2 regions of the Pseudoalteromonas sp. BDTF-M6 genome follow, and region 2 is predicted to be linked to the other one. Evidence: riboswitches for the same ligand, from Rfam matches in the RefSeq annotation. Region 2 holds a riboswitch; the other holds the start of a gene.
What was found. Region 2 has a riboswitch for lysine ahead of lysC (lysine-sensitive aspartokinase 3). Riboswitches for the same ligand answer to the same signal wherever they lie in the genome.

Region 1 (10,270 bases), on a different contig from region 2:
TTGGTGTTGTTTGCCCGCGAGCGAGCGCTTGAGTTCTATAAGCGTCACGGCTATGAACTAAAAGAAAAAGCGCATCTGGCTTATGGTGATGTACAGCATTGGCGCATGGTCAAGCAACGTCCCAGTGAGCCGGGTTGGTTCCGTCATCCGGACTGGACTCAGGTGCTGCAAAATACCTGGCGTGAATCCATTCCCATCAGCGATAAGATGGGCATCAAGGTGGAGTCCTACACGGACTGGCAGTTTAGTGTGGTGGCCGATCTGGATGCCAATATCAATGTGCATAACACCATGTTTGCAGGCTCGGTGTATTCCATGGCGACCCTGGCGGGCTGGGGCGCAACCTACCTTGCCTTGAGAGAGGCGGGTAAAGAGGGTGACATCGTTCTTGCCAACGCCAACATCAAGTACATGAAGCCAATCAAATCAGCGCCCAGAGCACATGTTGATCAACAGGTCTGTGAAGGCTGCTTTGATAAATTGGAAAGCGATGGCAAAGCCTGCTATCAGGTGCCGGTGAAAATTTATGATGGCGATACCCTGGTTGGCGAGTTTGAAGGACGTTTTGTCGTAGTGGCTAAATAACGCTATTGCCAAAGAGTTTTTAATATCGATAAAAAAGCCAGCATGATGCTGGCTTTTTTGTCGTTAATGGCTGCTTTTTACAGCAAGTCGGTCAACAAGATACCAACGCCAAAGCGTTCAATATCGGCGTTATAGTCGATCATGCTCTCGCCATAGCCATTGAAATATTGGGCATAGCCGCGCAGGCGGCCCCAAAGCGGGAAGGACCAGTCAAGCTGCAGGGCACCGCGGTTGTCCGAGTTGAGGTTGTTGCGCAGCATAAAGCTGACCTCGTGGTCGTCAAAGCGACGTACACCGCGAAACTCAAAGTAACCCATGTACTTGTAAATATCTGGGTTGTCATCGCCCTTGGCTTCCATTGGGTCATCTTTTTCGTCTTCGGGAAGGCGGTACCAGGGCTTAAAGCTAAATACATAGCCGTCTTGCTCCCAGATAAAGTTGGCATAGATGCGATTCCAGGAACGTGAATAGGGCTGACTGCGACCATTCGACTGGTGCGAGATCCCCAGGGCAACGGCGAGTTCATCACCCCACCAGACGTTTTCTTCATCTAGGTAGTTGATCCAGAAGATTTCCGGCTCATAGTTGGTCTCGCGAAACGGCGAGGAAATATCGTCGTTGTAGAATTGCCAGTACGATTGCAGGGTCACTGCAAAATAAATGGCCTGGTCCTTGTCGCTAAAGTCGTCGAAAACAGGAACTTTAAGCGAAAGTTGGTATTTAATTTCGACATTATCCAGGTTTTCACCATCATCACCTTGAGATAGGTTATCAAGATCATCACCAAAGGGCTCTTCGTTGGGGTGCTTGATATAGGTGACGGGCAAAATATAGTTACGGTTGTGCGGGGTGATCACGTTGCGGTTTTTTTCCGTCACCTGCTCTCGAGCTTTACGCTTATCAATGGCGCTTAGCTTTCGGCTCACCTCAAGGGCGGCGCATTTTTCTCGCAATTGATCGATTGTCTGCTGACCATCGCCGCCGATGACTTCATTGAGAATACACTGCTTAACAATATCGAGTTGTTTTTGCTGTTGACTTTGCTGCGTGGGGTCCGGCTCGGCTGCCCACAGCTGTGTGCTGGTGGCTAGGCCGGTAATTAGATAGCGCCAATCCATAACTTGCCTGTTATTAAATCGTTGGAGATATGAAGAATTATACTGTTAGGACGCTACTTTCGCAGCAATTAGGTGAATTTAAGCTGAAAAAATGGGCGGCTAGGCCGCCCATTAGCAGTGAGTACCTCTCACTGACTCTCACGCAATTGGTTATAACTCGAAGGTATTAGTAAAAAATTTATAGAGTTCGGTGCCCTGATTTACACTGGCCGAGGCAAAGTGCAAAATCGCAATGGCATCTTGGTCGAAGCGCAAGGTATGCAGCGCCTCTTCACTTAAATAGCGCTCCATTCTCAGGATACGGGCAATGGCATCACCGGCTTTCAGGTGCTCGCCCAGCCCGGCCAGATATTCGATCATCCCACCCATAGGCGCATAATAGGCTACATAGTCTTTCAGATAACAGGCGTGGCGCTGCATGGATTCAGGCTGATAGGCGGCATCCACAAACAGGCCCTGGTAATTCAAGTAGCTTAAAATGCTTTGCGCATCGTCCAAGGCTTCGGTTAAATCAATGCGCTCTTGCGAGCCCAGTTCCACCGTGTAAGCCTCCACCGGCACCTCAAAATCGCGGCCCCGACGTTTTAGTTGAGTTTGCAGCTCCCACCAGGGGCAAAATGCCGCCTCGTCCATGGCGCCATCGAATTCATTGGGGATCAACAGCACATGTTCAATATTAAAATAGCGGGCGCTGGCACGGGCATACTCGGGGCAATACAGGTGCTTGGCCGAAATGGGACCGGTATGCAAATCCAGTACGATATCCGCTTGGTGCGCCAGGCGTTGCAGATTCAGGGCAATACGCTTGCCCGTAGATAACGCATGCTGCGGACCATTTAAGCGCTGCTCCACGTCATCGACTAGAGCTGCTTTAAATTGAGCGATCAAATCTTGATCGCAGAGGCTGTCGCTTTGCTCGGCAAAATGGCTGACTAGCTCGGCGTTGTAGTGATATAAGCGGTTCCAGTTAACGCCGGTTATGGGGTCAAAACGACCCAGGGTAAATTCCCCCGATTTTTGGTTACAGCCGATGGGGTTGGCATAGGGCACCAAGGTGATGTCGCCGTGCAACCCTAAGTTTTTAAGTTGCTCAAGCAATTGATAAATAACCGCATTGCCTTGTACCTCGGCACCATGCATATTGGCCTGGATATAGACGTTTTTACCCGTACCATCACCCTTAAGGCGGTAAACAGGAATGGTCAGCGGCAGGCCGTTGGCGATTTCGCCAACCTGAATATTTTGTTGCTCAATCTTGTTCATGGCGACTACCTCAAATAGCTGCTGGGGGCAGCACTTTCGCGCAAAAGATGTAAATTGCCGTCTTGGATCACATACTCCGCCGCCAGCGGGTGACACAAGAAAAACGGCATGCTTTCGGTGAACCCATAGGCACCGGTTTGGGCAAACACCAGCCAGTCCTGTTCGTTAATGTCTTCGGGAAGCAAGTGGGTGCCCAGGCTATCCAGCGCCGTACACAAGGGCCCATGAATATTGAATGCTCTCGTGGGCGCCTCGCTGGTACGCAATAGGGTGCACGGGAAGGCCTGACCGGCCACGGCAGGGCGCAGTAGGTGGTTGATACCACCACTGACGATCAACTGCTGCTCGCCATAGTTTTCCTTTTGCTCAACCACAGGATTTAGGTAATAGCCACACTCGGCCACTGCATAACGACCTAGCTCCATCCACAGCTCCTGCACGCCGCTTTCGCGTTTTATCTGCTCCAGCGCCGTAAGTACATCCTGCCAGGCTAGCGGCTCACTTTCGTCGTCATAGGGAACGCCCAGGCCACCGCCTAAATCAAGCACCTGCATGGCAAAACCAAGCTGCTCACTTAAGGCCTGAAGTGGTGGTAGCATTTGCTGCCACAGACTTAGCAGTTTATCGGCGCTGAGCATATTGCCCCATTGGAAAATATGCACGCCGATGCAGGTGAGCGCCGGATAGTCGGCCAGATACAGACCGTGCCACTGTTGCGGGTCAAGACCAAAGGGGGTGAGGGTGTCACCGCCCAACGGATTTTTCTCACCCTTGGGCCAGCGCAGTTGCACCCTTAACAAGAGTTTTAGCTGCACCTTATGAGCCAGAGCTGCCTGGTTTAACCAGCGCACCTGATTGAGGCTTTCGGCCACAAAGGTGCGCACGCCCAGGGCGATAAATTCATCGATTTGTCGTCTTGATTTCGCCGGGCCGGTATTCAGTACCTGCTCCGGGTTGATTTGTTGTGCCAGTACCTGATGCAACTCGCCGCTGCTGGCCACGTCGAACTGGAAGCCCGCTTCGGCCAGGGTGCGGATAATACGCGACAAGGGGTTGGCCTTGACCGCATACCAGAGCTTGACCACGTCTTGTGCCATCAGCTTATCCAAGTGCTGGCGTAAGGCGTCGAGATCGTAGACAAAGCACGGCTCCAGCTGCTCCTGGCTGATGCACTCAAGGTGCCCTTGCAATTCGGTACCGACAGGGCGCATTAGCGTAACACCTCTTCCAGCGCTAATGATGCATCGCTTTGCTCATCTCGGTATTTCACAATCAGGGCACAGCTCATCGACAGGCCTTGCTCACGGCCCCAGTCGCTTGAGCTTGGACGTGAGCCAGGGATCACAATGGCGTTTTCCGGGATGGGTTCACCCTTGTCGAGCTGACGCTCATTGACACAGTCATAAACTGGAATGGTGGCACTCAGGCGTACACCCGGCGCCAGTACCGCGCCTTTTTTCACGACCACGCCTTCGACGATTACGCAGCCAGCGCCAATAAAGGCATCGTCTTCGATTACCACGGGATTGGCGCCGATTGGCTCCAATACACCACCGAGTTGCACTGCGGCGCTAAGGTGTACGTTTTTACCGACTTGGGCACAAGAACCGACCAGCGCATGGCTGTCGACCATGGTGCCTTCATCGACAAAGGCGCCAATATTGACATACGCCGGTGGCATAATGATGGTGCCCGCAGCCACATAGGCACCGCGACGTACCGAGGTGCCGCCCGGTACTATGCGGACATTGTCTTCGGCGCTAAAACCGCGCGGTGCCAGGTTGTCTTTATCGACAAAACCGCCGGGGAATTCGGTATTGGTGCCGTTTTTAAAGGCTTCAAGAATGCCCTGTTTAACCTCGATATTGGCCTGCCATTGACCATTTTCGTCCTGTGATGCAGCGCGAACGGCGCCCGTTTCTAAATTATTAAGAAGTTCTAACCAGCTCATGAAAATTTTAAACCTGTGTTGAATGCCAAGATGTGATGCTGTCGTGTACGCGTAAAAGTGGTTGTAAATCATCCACCTCTGTATGAGTTAACGGGGCACGCAGAGTCGGGTAGGTGATGCGTCCAAGCGTGTGTAACAAGCACTTTGTGGGAATAGGGTTGCTGACATGGAAGAGCGCCGCCACCGCCTCGCGCCAATGTAAAAATGCATTGTGGCTTTGCCCCTGCAGGCTCAATTGCACAAAGTGGTGCGTAGCCTCGGGCCACACGTTAGCCGCCACCGACACCAATCCGGCGGCGCCGGCTTGAGCGTAGTAAGGGATAAGCGCGTCGTCGCCGCTGAAAATCGCCAATTTGGGTGCTGCAAGACGATATTGTTCAAAACAGTCGATGCTGCCGCTGGCTTCTTTCAAGGCCCAGCAGCGCGGGTGTTCTTGCAACTTGCCAAGTACCTGCGGGTCCAGGCTGACCGCTGCACGACCGGGTACGTTGTAAAGCATGCAGGGGTGTTCGCTGGCATCTAGCAAAGCGCGGAACCATTGTTCTTGTCCTACCGGACCGGGCTTGGCATACAAGGGAGCGCCAAGCAAATAGGCGTCTATCGGGTAGTCATTACAAAAGGCCAGCCATTGGCGCTGTGCGTCAAGGTTGTAGCCACCCACGCCGACCATGATTTGGGTGTCGAGCTCCAGGGCGCAAATGTGTTTCACCACGGCTTGTTGCTCGGCCATATCCAGGGCCAGGGCTTCGCCGGTGGAGCCAAGGATCAGCAGGCCATTACCGGCTGCCGCTTGCTCGTGAGCCAGCGCGCTCAGACCGTCAAAGTCAATGCCGCCATCTTCAAGCATCGGGGTGATCAGTGCTGTCCACAGCACAGTGTGTGATAACGATTGAGTAGTTGTCATCTCATCCGAACTTAGTGCGAGTTCGAGAGCAACAAAGGGGAGTGGTTTCCACATTCGCCGACTCGAACAGGTTAAATTCGAAGAGCGAATGGGCTTATACGTAACAAGGCTTGCCGGCCTGTTATGCTAAGACCAGAAGCTCTCCACCAAACATATAGCAATCATGTGCTATTGGTGACAGTCGCCGGGATTCAACCCAAGCGCCCGAGGGAGTATTAAGCAATTTACCTCACCTCTCGGCGTACATCCCCCTCGTTATGAGTCGTTGGAGCTTGCTCTCCTCATCATAACTACCTGGATGACGCACCTCTTCTAGCCCTTGCGGCCATCTAAATGGCCGAATCAATAGGGTGTTTTTTTATTCAAACACTTTCCATACCACGCTGTCAACGTTCATCGCGGCACAAATTTTCGTATTTATCCACGCCGGTTGGCGTCAATTTAGATACGTGTCACTTTAAAACCTTGGCCCTGTAGTAACTTGATCAAACCGTTTTCTTCACCCAGATGAAGGGCGCCAACGGCAATAAACAGGGATTGCTCACTCAGGGGTTTTTCTAGTTGTTTTATCCACTTATGGTTGCGTTCAACCAAGAGTACATGCTCATTAAGTTGGCCAAATTCGGAGTCATCGAAGGCCTGCTCATAGGCCTCGGCCAGCATCGCCGTTTCACCCTTTTTCCAGCCGTCGATCAGGCGCTGAAAATTATCGTCAAATTGACTGATTTGTCGAAAGGTGTCGGCGACCATATGGTCGGCGTGCTCTTCCATGACGGTAAACATTTCTAACTGTTGTTCGAGGGACTCCAGCTCAATGATGGGTTTATTGTGTTGTGCGGCGCTGGCCATTACCTGTTTGTCTATGCCGAATTGGTCCGAATAGCCGGCATTTTGCAGCTCAATCTGCATTACGGTCAGTAACACGGCCCAAGGTTTTAGCGCAGAAAACATCTTGATATTAATGCTTTTTTCACCGAAGTACTGGTCAAGTTGCTGATAGCTCTGTGGGCTGAGTTCCGAGTCCAAGGTTCGGCCATTTTGCAGCATTAAAAATGGCATGGAGCGCTGTTGAATTTGCACCGCGGTCAGGGCGCTTAAGTCAACTTCTACGACCACGGCATCACTGTTGCCGATGGCTTTTTCGATCTTCTTGGGCAGGCCATTCATGCTGCTATCGCCAACATGCACAGTGCCGAATAAGTACGAGGTTTTTCCTTGTTTTTCCACCTGCCATAAAGCCGGTGTCAGTTCGGCAAAAGCGGGTTGGGTAAAAATAATAAACAGGCAAAAGAGCCAAAATGCAGTTAATTTTTTCATCGTGTCATCCTGATACTAGAGTCGCTTTTGAGTGTAACCGAGTTAACTCATAAAACCCATTGACCGAAAAATAATTGGGAAAAATTAATCAGCTAGTGCTATTGGCAAGCGAAGGTAAGTTAGTTGCGGTTGAGGGCTATAAGGTTATTAGGTTTAAGTAAGAGATTATTTTAGGGATTTTTTATGCGCCAGCCCTCTTTTGTAGTTGGTATTTTGCATTGTTTTTGTGGTTGACTTGCCCCGGTACTCGCGGTACTAATAGAAAAAGAGCGACGGTATAGCCGTCCATTTAGATTTTTAATTAGATTAAGACAGAATTTATATATGTTTAACCTGCTATCAAGCCTAGTCCTAGTGATTAACACCGTGGTGATTATTATTACCGCGGGGGCTTCGTAGTGCGTTAAAAAATTAACACGCTTAAGGCCCCCCGCACTGAAAAGTTCGGGGGGCTTTTTCGTTTCAGGGCCAACACATTGAGGAATGAGGACAATGACCGGCGCAGAATTAGTTGTGGAGATATTGGCAAAGGAAGGAATAAACGAGGTTTTTGGTTACCCAGGCGGTGCCATCATGCCCATTTATGACGCCTTGTATGAATCTCCTGTAACCCACTATCTCACCCGTCACGAGCAAGGTGCCGGTTTTGCCGCGGTTGGCTATGCCCGCAGCAGTGGCAAGCTGGGTGTGTGCATGGCAACCAGTGGTCCGGGTGCCACCAATTTGATCACCGCCTTGGCCGACGCCATGATGGACTCGGTGCCCTTATTGGCGATCACCGGCCAGGTTCCCACCGCCGCCATCGGCTCCGATGCCTTCCAAGAGGTGGATGTTTTGGGCATGTCGCTGGCCTGTACCAAACACAGCTTTATGGTTGAGCGCAGTGAAGATTTGGCGCCCATATTACAGCAGGCCATTCACCTGGCCCAAAGCGGTCGTCCCGGTCCTGTGTTGGTGGATATTCCCAAGGACATCCAAATGGGTGAAGCCCAGTATCAACCCTGGTTGGCCGACTGCGACGCGCCCGCACAGCCTTGCCAGGAGCAGGTGAATAAGGCCAATCAGCTACTTAGCGAATGCCAGCGTCCGGTCGCTTATATCGGCGGCGGCGTTCAGGCCGCGGATGCACAAGCGCAACTGATGCAGTTTTTGTATAAAACCCAGATGCCGGCGGTACAAACGCTCAAGGCCCTGGGCAGCGTCACGCCAGACTATGAACTAAACCTTGGCATGCTGGGTATGCATGGTGGCGAAGCGGCCAATTTGGCGGTACAGCAATGCGATCTATTGTTGTGTATCGGTGCCCGTTTCGACGACCGGGTGACCGGTAATCTGACTAAATTTGCCCCCAATGCTCAGGTTATTCACCTGGATATTGATGTCGCCGAGGTGGGTAAACGCAAGCCGGTTGCCGCATCCTTGGTGGCGGATTTAAAAGCTTCCTTGCCGCAGCTGCATTGTTTTGTTACCGAGCCGGATTGGTGCGCGCATATCCATGCGTTGGCGAAGCAGCATGCCTGGCGCTATGACTATCCCGGCGAAACGGTTTACGCCCCGGCCTTGCTCAACAAGCTGTCGCAGCGTTTAAGTGCTGATGCCGTGGTCTGCTGTGATGTCGGCCAGCATCAGATGTGGGTGGCGCAACATATGCAGTTTTCTCACCCGAGCAACCACCTTAGCAGCGGCGGTGCCGGCACCATGGGCTTTGGCCTGCCGGCGGCCATAGGCGCCAAAATAGCGCGGCCGACCGACATGGTGCTGACGGTGTCCGGTGATGGCTCGATCATGATGAATATCCAGGAATTGGCCACCATACGCCGTAATAACCTGGATGTGAAAATTGTGGTGATAGATAACCAGCGTTTGGGCATGGTGCGTCAGTGGCAGCAGCTCTTTTTTGCCGAACGTTATAGCGAGACCAACCTCTCCGATAACCCCGATTTCGTTGCCTTGGCGCGGGTGTTCGGCATCGACGGCCAGTGCATCACCCATCAAGACCAAGTTGATGCGGCTCTGGATGCCATGCTAAGCAGTCAGGGCCCTTATTTACTGCACGTATGCATAGACGACAAAGACAATGTTTGGCCCCTGGTTCCACCGGGTGCCGCCAATGACCAAATGCTGACCCAAGCCAACACCTAGGAGCAACCATGAAACACCGTTTAACCCTAAACTTAGCGAATCAAACCGTGGCCGTGGAGCGTTTTCTGCGTGTGGCTCGTCACCGTGGCTTTAAGCTGACCGCCCTGGAGTTGGCCTGTGACCAAGATCAATATGCGGTCAATATCACGGTAGATAGCGATAAACCTATCTATCTTTTAACACAGCAACTAAATAAATTAGTAGATGTGCACAGTGTCACTATGGCGCAACTACAACAACAAGCAAGTTAATCCGCGCCCCGTTTGGGCCGGTTAGGCAACTGGATTTTAAAGAAGGTACAACACATGACACAAACCTCTGAACTGATTTGGCATAACGGCGAAATGATTCCCTATCACCAAGCGACAACGCACGTATTAAGCCACGCCCTGCATTATGGTAGCTCGGTCTTTGAAGGCATTCGCGCCTATGACACGCCAAACGGTCCGGCGATTTTCCGTTTAACCGATCATATGAAGCGGCTGTATGACTCGGCCAAGATCTACCGTATGGAAATTCCCTTTACCTTAGAGCAGCTCAATCAGGCGTGTAAGGATGCGGTAAGACAAAACGGTTTTACCAATGCTTATATTCGTCCATTCGCCTTTCTGGGTCATGTGGGCTTGGGCCTGAACCCCAAATCCCATCGTGCCGAGGTTACCGTGGCGGCAATGGAGTGGGGAGCCTATCTGGGGGATGACAGCCTGGCGCAAGGTGTGGATGTGTGTATTTCATCCTGGAACCGTTTGGCCCCGAATACCATGCCAACGGCCGCAAAAGCAGGTGGTAACTATCTGTCTTCACAGCTTATTTCTGGTGAGGCCAAGCGTAATGGCTATGTTGAAGGCATCGCCTTGGATACCAATGGCCTGCTTAGCGAAGGCGCCGGTGAAAACCTCTTCGTGATCAAAAATGGCGTGCTTTATACCCCGCCGACCACCGCCTGTATTCTGCCGGGCTTAACGCGCGACACCATAATGACACTGGCGA
Region 2 (10,270 bases):
CGGAAAAACGCGAAGAGTATCGTGAACATGCGGCAAAGGCTGCGGTGTTTTTTAAAAAGTATGGTGCCGATCGTGTGGTGGAAAATTGGGGCAGTGATGTACCCGATGGCAAACTGACGTCTTTCCCCATGGCGGTGCAATGCAAAGACGATGAAACCGTGGTGTTTTCCTGGATCCACTGGCCGTCAAAAGAAGTGCGTGATCAGGGCTGGGCGGAGTTTATGCAGGACCCCAGCTGCCAGGAGCAGCTTAACCCCATGCCGTTTGATGGTAAGCGGATGATTTACGGTGGTTTTGAGATCTTACTTGATGAGTAATGGGATGTTATCCAGCTAATAAAAAGGGGCAGTGCCCCTTTTTATTTTGGTGAAATCAAGAAACCAGCTCTTCGTTTTCCACCCGGATCCAGTCTTTTTCATCCACCCAGTTTTGCTTGCCGTCGCCCAGGGTACGTATGGGCACGATATAGTCGCAGCTGATCTGTGGTTTAACCGAGGCAAAGATGGGCACAAAACCGAAGCTTAACGCGGTTTCGATAATGGCCTGTTGGTTTTGCGGGTCGATATCGGCCGCCTCATCAATATACAAGGGGACGCGGTACTGGCTTTTCTCTTTATCCGAAAGCAGATGGCGAATAAACAACATGCCACACAACAGCTTGATGGTAATACGGGTACCGTTTGAACCGGCCGAGTCGATTTTGTCGAAATACTCGGTGTCGCCGGCGCGGTTAACCACCTCAAAGCGGATATCGAAGAGATCGCTCAGCGTCAGTCCCGCCTTGTCGGAGGCCAGCTTGATCAATTGATCTTTGGCCTCGTCCACCTCACTTTCGTGTACATGCTGCTCCGCCAATAAATCCAGGCTGTCCCCCTGCTCATAGAGATCTGAGGTAGCAAGTATGGTATCTATGCTTTGCACCAGCATTTTTCTTGGCACCACTTCAATCTTAAACCCTTTGAGGTTTGAGATCTGGTGCTCGCTGATCCCCTGATTAAACAGGCGCATTTCCGATGTTAAGCGGTTTAAGTCCTGGCGCAGCCCCTTAATGGTGGCGGCCACATCGGTCAGCGCCACCCGGGCCTGACGGTTAACCGCTTCGCGCTCGTTATCCAGGTTGTGATAAGCGCTGATCAGCTTTTGATATTTGCTTAGCTCATCGCTTTCGTTATCAAACTTGGTGATCCCGGCATTGTAGATATGCAAATAGGTGTTGCGCACATTGATATCGAAGTTGCGTAGCTCCTGACAATCCTTGTTAAAGCCGTGAATGGTGTCGGCCAGGGCGTCGAGATCAAAGGTGATATCGATAAGGTAAGGGGTCACCTTGCCGCTGATAAAGTCCAGGGTGTGATCCAAACGTTCGCTCTTAACCTGCTGCAAACGGGCTTTTTGGCGCTCCAGTGCCTCTTTTTTGGAGTTAATAATGGCGCGGCGATCGGCAATGCCCGCGGCATTTTGCTGCACTTCACTCAGATGAGCATCCACTTCTTCCTGCTCGCCATTAAGGCTTTCCTGCAAGGCCTGTTGGGCATCACAGGAGCGTTGCATAACCTGGTATTGCTCAAAGCGTTTTAACGCCGCTTCCTGGGCCATTAGTTGCTCATACAGGGCATCGCGCTCGGCCTGTTTACCGGCGACATCGGCGGCGACCTCGCGCTGCGCCTTAAGATCGTCCAACGAACGTTCAAGGGAAGCCAGCTGCTCGCTTAGTTGGGCTTTATCGGCGCCACTTTGCATCTGCACCACAGGCAGCTTCTTCAGGGAGATGGTCGCGCCAGGCACAACCAGCTCACCGCCGCGCACGGCCTGGCTCAGCTCGGTTAGAAATGCACCGAAGGCATCCTCATCGTCAATATTGATCTCACCGCCATTGCTGGTGGCAAAAGAGAGCAGATCCGGGTTAAGGATGCGCGAAATTTCTTCCACTTCTTTGAGCGACAAGTCCTCGCGCATGCGGGTAAAGAGGTTGTACTCCAGGTTCTTCAGCTGAAGTTTCAGGCTCTTGATCTGCTTTTGCGTTTCCTTGATGCGAAAATCCAGAGTATGCAGGCTCTGGCCCTCGGCGCTTTTAAGCGAGTGCGACAGGGCTTCATACTCTTGTTTCAGTGCTTTTAGGTCACTTTGCAAGGTGGCGCTGTTGGTCAGTTCAAACTCGCCATGCAGGGCATCGAAATCGTTAAACCAGGCCGCCAGCTCGGTGAGCTTGCGCTCGATATCCCGAGACTGTTGCACGTAGAGGCGCTGCTTTTGCTCGAACTCTTCCTTCTCCTGCGTGATTTCTTCAAGCTGCTCAGCCAAGGTGGCGTGTTGGTCCTCATAAAAGGTATCGAATTCTGCTAGGGCGAGATCGATTTTTGGCGCATAGGCGCCAAGCTTGCCCTTGAGTGCACTTTGGTGTTCCAACATACTTTCCAGTGCGGCAATGGGCTCTTGCATGGTTTCCAGGGCATTGAGCTCACGACGGGCGCGATTAACCTTGTCGAATGCCCGCTGCCAAACCTCGTAAAAATCGACATGAGCGTTGGACATATGGCGCTCAAAGACACGCATCATAAAGCGTTTCACATCGCTGGCGCCAAGCTTATGCAGGTTGAGCATGCGACGGAAGATTTCTTTATAGGTGGCGGCATCGCTGACATTGTTGAGCGGGATCATGCGCAGGTTGATGTCGCCGTCAAAGGGCGTGGCACCGCCTATTAATAGGGAATTGAGCTCCTGCGCCTTAAGTTCGATGGGGTTAAAACCCTTGTCCTTGAGGTGATTGAACAAGCGGGTGTATTTGACGATGCGCTTGTTGTCGGTAAAGTCATCGAGGTTCAGCGTGCCGTTATAACAAAAGAACTGATGGGCAAAGCCGGCTATTTTGCCAAGGCCCGCTACACCTATGACCACCTTGCCATGGGGCAGGTCGGCCTCAAGCAAGATATAGGACTGGTCGGAATTAAAATAGAATTTGCGGGTTTCTTCTAAGTCATGGCCATCCCATTCGGTCAGGCGTAAGTCATTGATAAGCGGAAACTGCAGGGCGTTGATCACCGAGCTTTTACCCGTGTTATTTGGTGCGCAAATAGAACTGCTCTTATCCAGCGGGATCACGCATTTGGCATAGCCCGCGGTGTTTAACAGGGCAAGTTTACTCAGACCATGTAATTGCTGCATTTATAGCTCCTCGGCGCTTTCAAGCGCGTCTTCATTTACTTCTAACAGGGCATCGAGATAGCGGTGAATGGGGGCGAGTAAACGAAACACGCTTTCCTTGTCTTTGGCCTTGGCCATACCCAGGCGTACCATGCGCATTAGCACATCCTTGCGTAAGTCGGTGCCGGAGAAGATCTCCAACTGGTCATAGAGTACCTTGTTGTGCAACACCAACTCCTGACACAGCTCTAGGTCGACGTCTTTGTCGAACAGCGCGCGCATAGGATCCTGCCCCTGGTTGGCGTAGTGCTCAATCAGGGTATAGATAAACAGCGCAATGGCTCGGGAGATTTTTCCCATGTTGGCGGTGCCTTCATCGGTGGCAAAATGGAAAAAACCACGGGCATCGTGCACCAGGGTGTGACCTAGGGCACTAAAGAGGGCGGCGTATTGCGCTTGTTGCTGGTCGAGCTCCTGCCAGGCAAGGTTGTCCTGCTCGCTGATATGATAGCCGCTGACCAGTTTCTTATTGATGTAGTGCAGCTGCGTAAGCTGGGTTAAGTCTATGGTGGTCATAATTCTTCGCTACTCTTTGTTGTTGTCGCATCACTGGCATCGATAAAGGGATACAAGGCAAAGCGCTTGCCGGCGATGGTTTTAGTTTCAAGCTGTTCGCTTTGACTCAGGGTCAGCGATGGGTCGTTAATCAGTTTTTGATACAGGTATAACAGCTCGTCGGACTCCAGCTCAGGATAATGGGTATCGAGCACATCGATAAGCTGCTGCTTACGGGCTTTGCTGTTGCCCTTGGCGGGTTTAAACAGGGCGCGAACATCTCTGAAGCTGGGAATATTTGGGGCGCGATAGGGCTCGGCGGCACTGGCGTCGGGCATTTCAAAGTCATGCTCCTCATACTCGCTTAAGCCGGCCATATACGCCACCAGTTGTGCATTGCTGCCGAGTTGGTGATGCATGGGCTCGCTGGCAAAAAATGGCTGATGAGCGCTCATCACATTATCCAAACCGCGTTTACGAATAAGCCCCAGTACCTTAGCGGCCTGGCGGGTGACTAGGGTGTTTTGTCTTAACTCTTCACGCAGTGGCATCAGCATGTCGGCACTTTGGCGCAGGCTTTCGCGGCCTATGTGGTGCATATCCAGAATACGGGTGCGCAGTTGCTCCAACATGCGAATGGTGTTGGTGTCGCGGCCACTTTGTTTTAGGTGTAACAGGTGTTCGGTGAGGCCTAACTCAATGGCGTCGAAGCAAATTTGAAAGGCACCGCTGATATCGAGCATTTCCAGCATGGGCTCTATGTATTCGTCAAAGGCCTCGATCACCGCCTTATAACGTTTACTCAGGGACATGCTCGAGCCGTTGGCCTTGGCCTGCTCGACCAGGTTATAAATGGCGTTTTCATTGTGCTTATAGAGTTTGACGATTTTACGTACCCGTTCATCCATAATACGGGTGTAGCGGCTGATATCCGCGTAATCATCGTCGCTCACGGCCTTGGAGAGTTTGGTGCTCAAGCGCTCCAAGTCTTCCACCAAGACATGAATTTCAGCGGCCACGCCAAGGCTTTCATCTTGCAATAAATAGGCGGCAAAATCGCTGACCGCACGGTTGATCTCCAATTGCGATGATTTTGCTAAGGGAACAAGAATGTCTTGGCTGAGCAGGCGGTTCGTTTCTTTGTAAATTTGGGCGCCGGAATAATGGGGAAAGTGCTGTTTTATGATGCTTTGCACTTCCTTGATGCTAAAGTCACCCATTTTGAAACGTTTCATCAGGGTCTCAAGCACCGGCCATAGCTCCGTCAGCGTGTTGAGCACGCGTTTCGCTATTATCATTATGTTTTATCTTTGTGCTTGGCAATAGGCAGGGATTATAACCAAAGGTACAAAAGGGGAAAATAGCTTTTCGTTGTTACTTTACGTTTACGGCAAGCGTTGTTTTAGGTTGACAAAAATTATGTAAAGAAATTGTCATTTACCACGAATTGGTAATAGCTCCTTTGCCATATGAATGTTAGAATTCGCGCCGCTTACAGACTGTAACCGTCTGTTAATAATTCATGGTATCGCTAAGTTTGTTATTTGTACATCAGGGTATTTTTGTACCACCAATAAACTTAGCCGTACTTTTTTAAATCGCTTGTCGCAAGGAATAATACCCAAAATGGTCAGTGCGCTCATCTTGACGCTCATTGCCGTGGCGTTTGTGCTTATTGTTGTGGAAGACGTCATCCATGTAAATAAGGCTAAAACCACGCTGTTTTTCGGCACTTTGTGCTGGATTATCCTCTTCATCTCGCCCCTTCACGGTCATTCCCTTGACCATATTAAGCATGAACTCAATGAGAACATTTTAGAAATAGCGACCTTGTGGCTGTTTTTAATGGCGGCCATGACCTTTGTAGCCTATCTCAACTCCAAAGGGTTTATTCAAAATTTGGTGCAACGGGTACTGCCAAGTAAGATTAGCGAGCGTAAGCTGATGTTCCTTATCGCTGGTTTTGCGTTTTTATTCTCATCGATTTCCGACAATATTACCGCGACTCTAGTTTCGTTGGCGGTGGTGATGTCGTTGAAACTCGATGGCCGCAAGCTGGTAAAATACGCGACCTTGATTATCTTTGCGGTTAACTCCGGCGGCGTGTCGCTGATCACAGGTGACGTAACCACCTTGATGATCTTCCTGGCCGATAAGGTGACCATAGGCAATCTGTTGTTATTGATTGCTCCTGCGGCCTTTAGTGTACTGGTGCTGGCGACCTTGTTATCGATGAAGATGCGCGGCACGGTGACCTTTTCTCTGGGCGAGCGCAAACCCATAGAAAAAACCGACATCACTATAGCGGCAATTTTCCTTTCGACAATCGTCGGCACCCTGACCATGAGTGTGATGTTTCAAATTACGCCCTTGTTGACGTTTTTATTCGGCTTATCCCTGATGTTCCTAACGGCGCAATTCTTGATGCGCAAAAAGGATGTAAACAAACAGATCATCGACTATATCCGTGAGATTGAGTACGACACCTTGTTGTTCTTCGTGGGTGTGTTGTTACTGGTTGGTGCCCTAAAAGAAGTGGGCGTGCTGGCCCAGTTTACTCATCTGTATGAGGTGTTAGCGCCAAGTCAGGCCAACTACCTGATGGGCCTACTGTCGGCAGCGGTCGATAACGTACCTTTAACTGCGGCCCTGCTTAAAGCCGATATTCATATGGATACCCAGAACTGGCTGGCATTTACCTATGCTACCGGGGTAGGCGGCTCCATGCTGGTGATTGGCTCGGCGGCGGGTATTATCGCTATGAGCAAGGTGCGCGATCTGACCTTCGGCAGCTACCTGCGTAACAGCTTCTATCTGTTGATAGCCTACTCGGTGGGTTATGTGGGCGCTTTTTACATGGGTTCATTCGTGTAACGGCGACGGCATCTGCGTTTTCTATAAAGGCCATCTGGGCTTAAACCCAGGTGGTCTTTTTGTTTAAGGCGCACTTCTAAGCGCATCCACATACCGCTTGGTACAATTAAAAGCCTTTCAACCATTGCCGCGTACTTAAACTTACAGCACTATGAACATATCAGGTAACTTATTGACCAGATTAATAAAGGAGGCTTATGCGTATTGCGGTTTTTGGTGCCGGCTCGACGGGCTGTTATTTAGGGGCGCTCCTGAGCGCGGCGGGGCTCAAGGTGTCCCTGATATGCCGGGCACGAATTAAAGACGCCATTGTTAACAACGGCGGCATTCATATCAGCGACTACCAGGGGCTGGATAAAACCCTGATGCCCGAAGAGCTGCTTACCGAACCTCAAGGGCAGCGCTTTGATATTGTCTTTGTCACCCTAAAATGTCATCAATTACCAGCCGCGCTGCCACAGTTGTTGGCCATCACCGATGAGGACTCCGAGCTGGTGTTTATGCAAAATGGCCTTGGCAGTTTTGAGGCCATCAAGAACCAGTTCGGGGCGCGCAGCTGTGTGTTTGGTATTACTCCATTCAATGTGCTGCAGCAGGGCGCGCACTTTCATAAGGGCACCGAGGGTGAATTTGTATTTGCCAAAACCGCCCGCACAGAGCAAATAGCCAAGGCCCTGCGAGAACATGGGGTTAACTGTGAATTAGAGGCTCAGATGGAGTCGGTGATCTACGGCAAGCTGTTATTAAATCTCAATAATGCTCTTAATGCCGTGGCCGATATGCCCATTAAGCAAGAGCTGGAAAATAAAGCATTAAGACACGTGTTGGCGGCGGCCATGCGCGAATGGCTTGGGGTCTGTAAGGCCATGAACATCGAGCTGGCGCAGTTTACCAAGGTCAAGCCGGCTTGGGTGCCGGTGATTTTGAGCTTACCTAACTGGCTATTTAAGCGTGTTGCATCGGCCATGTTGGACATTGATCCCAAGGCGCGCTCGTCTATGTGGGAAGATATTCAGGCGGGACGCAAAACGGAAATCGCCTATCTCAACGGCGCCGTGGTCGCACTTGGTCAGCGGCACGCGGTAGCCACTCCCGTAAACTCGGCCATTGTTGCCTGTATTGAAAAGTTAGAGCGGGGCGGTGTTGTTAAGCTTGCCGATTTGCTGCTGGCCGCCAAGCAAAAATAAAGTGCCCATGCTCGACCTAAGGGTGATTGACATCCAGCCATCCAAACGTTAAATTGCTTGCCTAGGTTTGCGGTTCACACCGTAAACCCTTAGCAGAAGAGGTGCGATAGCTAGGTAGTAAACGTGAGGCAGACGTAGGCCCATGACCGTTTATGAGGGAGACTATCGCCGAGGAAGTACATTGCTCGTCACAATGACTTTCGGTTCTTGAGGCTGAATCCTCGGAACTGTCACCTGTTTGGGTGGAGGGCTTCTGGCAATGGACATACCTTTCTTTTTAGTCTTGCCAAGTTCTCCTGATTGTATTTGAAAAATAACCTATTTTTCATCTCGGAGAGAAAATGAATCAGGAATTTACCGTCGCCAAATTCGGCGGCACCTCAGTGGCCGATCATGCAGCAATGAACCGTTGCGCCGATATTATTGCCAGCGACCCGCAAGTACGCATTGTCGTTGTCAGTGCCAGCGCCGGGGTCACTAATCATCTGGTCGCCTTGTGTCAAACCGGGCTTAGCATTGAGGAGCGCCAGGCACATATCGATGGTGTTATCGCTATCCAACTGAATATCATTGAATGTCTGAGCCTGGACGCGGATTTAGCCCATGGCTTCGATAGCACCCTTAATGATTTTAAACACGCCGCCCAGCACCCGGCACAAACCAATGCGCACCGAGATGAATTGCTTAGCTTTGGCGAGCGTTTATCTTCGTATCTATTTACCCAGGTGCTGCGCGATAAAGGCGTAGCCTCAAGTCGCTTCGACGTGCGTTCGGTACTAAAAACCGACGGCCAGTTTGGTAAGGCGCAGCCGGATATAACCCAAACCAAGGCGCGAGCTCAGGCCGAGCTAGTACCACTTTTAAGCGAGCAGGTGGTGGTGACTCAGGGCTTTATCGGCTCTGATGAATACGGCGATACCACTACCCTAGGTCGCGGTGGCTCGGACTACAGTGCCGCCTTGTTGGCAGAGGCTTGTGGTGCCAACAACATCCATATTTGGACCGATGTGATTGGCATTTACAGCACGGACCCGCGTCTGTGTAACAAGGCTAAGCCCATTGCCCATCTGACCTTTGACGAGGCTGCGGAAATGGCTACATTTGGCGCCAAGGTATTACACCCGGCGACCATTCTACCCGCAGCGCGCAGCGGCATTGGTGTATTCGTTGGCTCCAGCCAAGACCCTCAAGGGGGGGGCACTTGGATTGAAAAAGTGCCCAGCAGTGAATTGATCGCTGGCGTACGCGCGGTGACCCAGCGTAAAAATCAGCTGTTGCTGACGCTCAAGAGCCCTGAAATGCTGCTCGCCAGCGGTTTCTTGGCCCGAGTGTTTACCATTCTTAGCGAGTATCAAATCTCCGTAGATTTGGTCACCACGTCGGAGATAAGCGTAGCCGTGACCCTGGATAACGCGCCTAATGCCAGCCGCCCTGAGCTTGATCAGGAAGCCCTGGAGCGTTTAGGTGAATTTTGTCATGTGAGCGTGGAAACCAATCTTGCCTTGGTAGCACTGATCGGCTCCGAGATTCAGTTACGCCAAAGCGAACTGAACCTGATGCGGGTGCTCAGTGATTTTGATATTCGCCTGATTTGTCATGGGGCGTCAAAGCACAACCTGTGCTTCTTGGTGGAGCAATCACAATCGGATACCGTGGTGCAGGCTATTCACCAGCAGTTGTTAGAGCAAGGTCGATAAGTTCGACCTCGGTCTTGGCGGTGATCAAACTGAGATCGAAATGCCGCCAGGGCTGGCAATAAACCTGGGCCGGGAAGCGGTCAAGCAAGGGCAGTATGGGCTGGCTTAACAGCGTGCTGATACTTTGCTTGGCGGCCTTGGCATAGGCCTCTTTTAACGTCCACACCCGAAAAAAAGTATCAACATCGTCGCCTATATCCCGGGCTTCCACCTCGGGGTAAAAATGCGCCGCCAGCTTTTCAAAGCGCCGGCTTGCATCTCGCTTTTCAATATCTACGCCCAATAAAGATTGCTGGTCCTGAGTCATGGCCACGGCAATATGGCCGTGCGAGTGACTGATCACTATGTTGATGTCCAACAACTGCCCGTCGATAAAAAGCTGCAGGGCTCTTTCCTGCTCGTTAAACACACTCTGCCAACGTGTAAGGGGGATGTGCGCGTATTGCGGAAATAGGTGCTGCGCCAGGGTCTTGATGCAATAGCGGCTACTTAGGTATTCGCGTTTGGCCTGGGGTTGTTTACGCCTGTTGAGCACCTTGAGTTCGCCTGGGTGCAGGTGGGCTTCATTGAGCTCAATGGCGGCACTAAGGCACAGTAAGACTTTTTCCGATATCGGCACAGATGGAGTGCTCTTTGGTAATGCGGGAAAGCGATAAGCTGCATTAAACATGGGATGAATGGTCCGATATGGTTGGCGGCGACTACTTTGTTAATGGTAAGTGTGGTTTAATAGCGGCAAAACAATAACAGATATCAATAAGAATGACGAATAATCGTGACGGCTTTCAAAGTCGCATAGGATTTGTGCTGGCAGCT

Region 1: it holds a riboswitch for lysine, as region 2 does, so the genes downstream of both, dapA (4-hydroxy-tetrahydrodipicolinate synthase) here and lysC (lysine-sensitive aspartokinase 3) in region 2, are expected to answer to the same signal.

Annotation. Positions count from the first base shown of each region.
Region 1 is NZ_JAGXTQ010000008.1:72,221-82,490, reverse strand. Features, by position in the region: gene KD147_RS15705 (bifunctional GNAT family N-acetyltransferase/hotdog fold thioesterase) at 1-585, shown strand, start outside; gene KD147_RS15700 (phospholipase A) at 663-1,703, opposite strand; gene KD147_RS15695 (succinylglutamate desuccinylase/aspartoacylase family protein) at 1,854-2,966, opposite strand; gene KD147_RS15690 (PLP-dependent decarboxylase) at 2,972-4,177, opposite strand; gene KD147_RS15685 (2,3,4,5-tetrahydropyridine-2,6-dicarboxylate N-succinyltransferase) at 4,177-4,917, opposite strand; gene dapA (4-hydroxy-tetrahydrodipicolinate synthase) at 4,925-5,821, opposite strand; lysine riboswitch at 5,950-6,141, opposite strand; gene KD147_RS15675 (TraB/GumN family protein) at 6,263-7,138, opposite strand; gene ilvG (acetolactate synthase 2 catalytic subunit) at 7,631-9,280, shown strand; gene ilvM (acetolactate synthase 2 small subunit) at 9,289-9,531, shown strand; gene KD147_RS15660 (branched-chain amino acid transaminase) at 9,586-10,270, shown strand, end outside.
Region 2 is NZ_JAGXTQ010000001.1:859,559-869,828, reverse strand. Features, by position in the region: gene KD147_RS03890 (DUF1428 domain-containing protein) at 1-317, shown strand, start outside; gene KD147_RS03885 (Mks condensin complex protein MksF) at 373-3,162, opposite strand; gene KD147_RS03880 (condensin complex protein MksE) at 3,163-3,717, opposite strand; gene KD147_RS03875 (MksB family condensin complex protein) at 3,714-4,994, opposite strand; gene nhaD (sodium:proton antiporter NhaD) at 5,323-6,570, shown strand; gene KD147_RS03865 (2-dehydropantoate 2-reductase) at 6,768-7,757, shown strand; lysine riboswitch at 7,846-8,018, shown strand; gene lysC (lysine-sensitive aspartokinase 3) at 8,099-9,454, shown strand; gene KD147_RS03855 (4'-phosphopantetheinyl transferase family protein) at 9,420-10,124, opposite strand; gene KD147_RS03850 (sodium-dependent transporter) at 10,217-10,270, shown strand, end outside.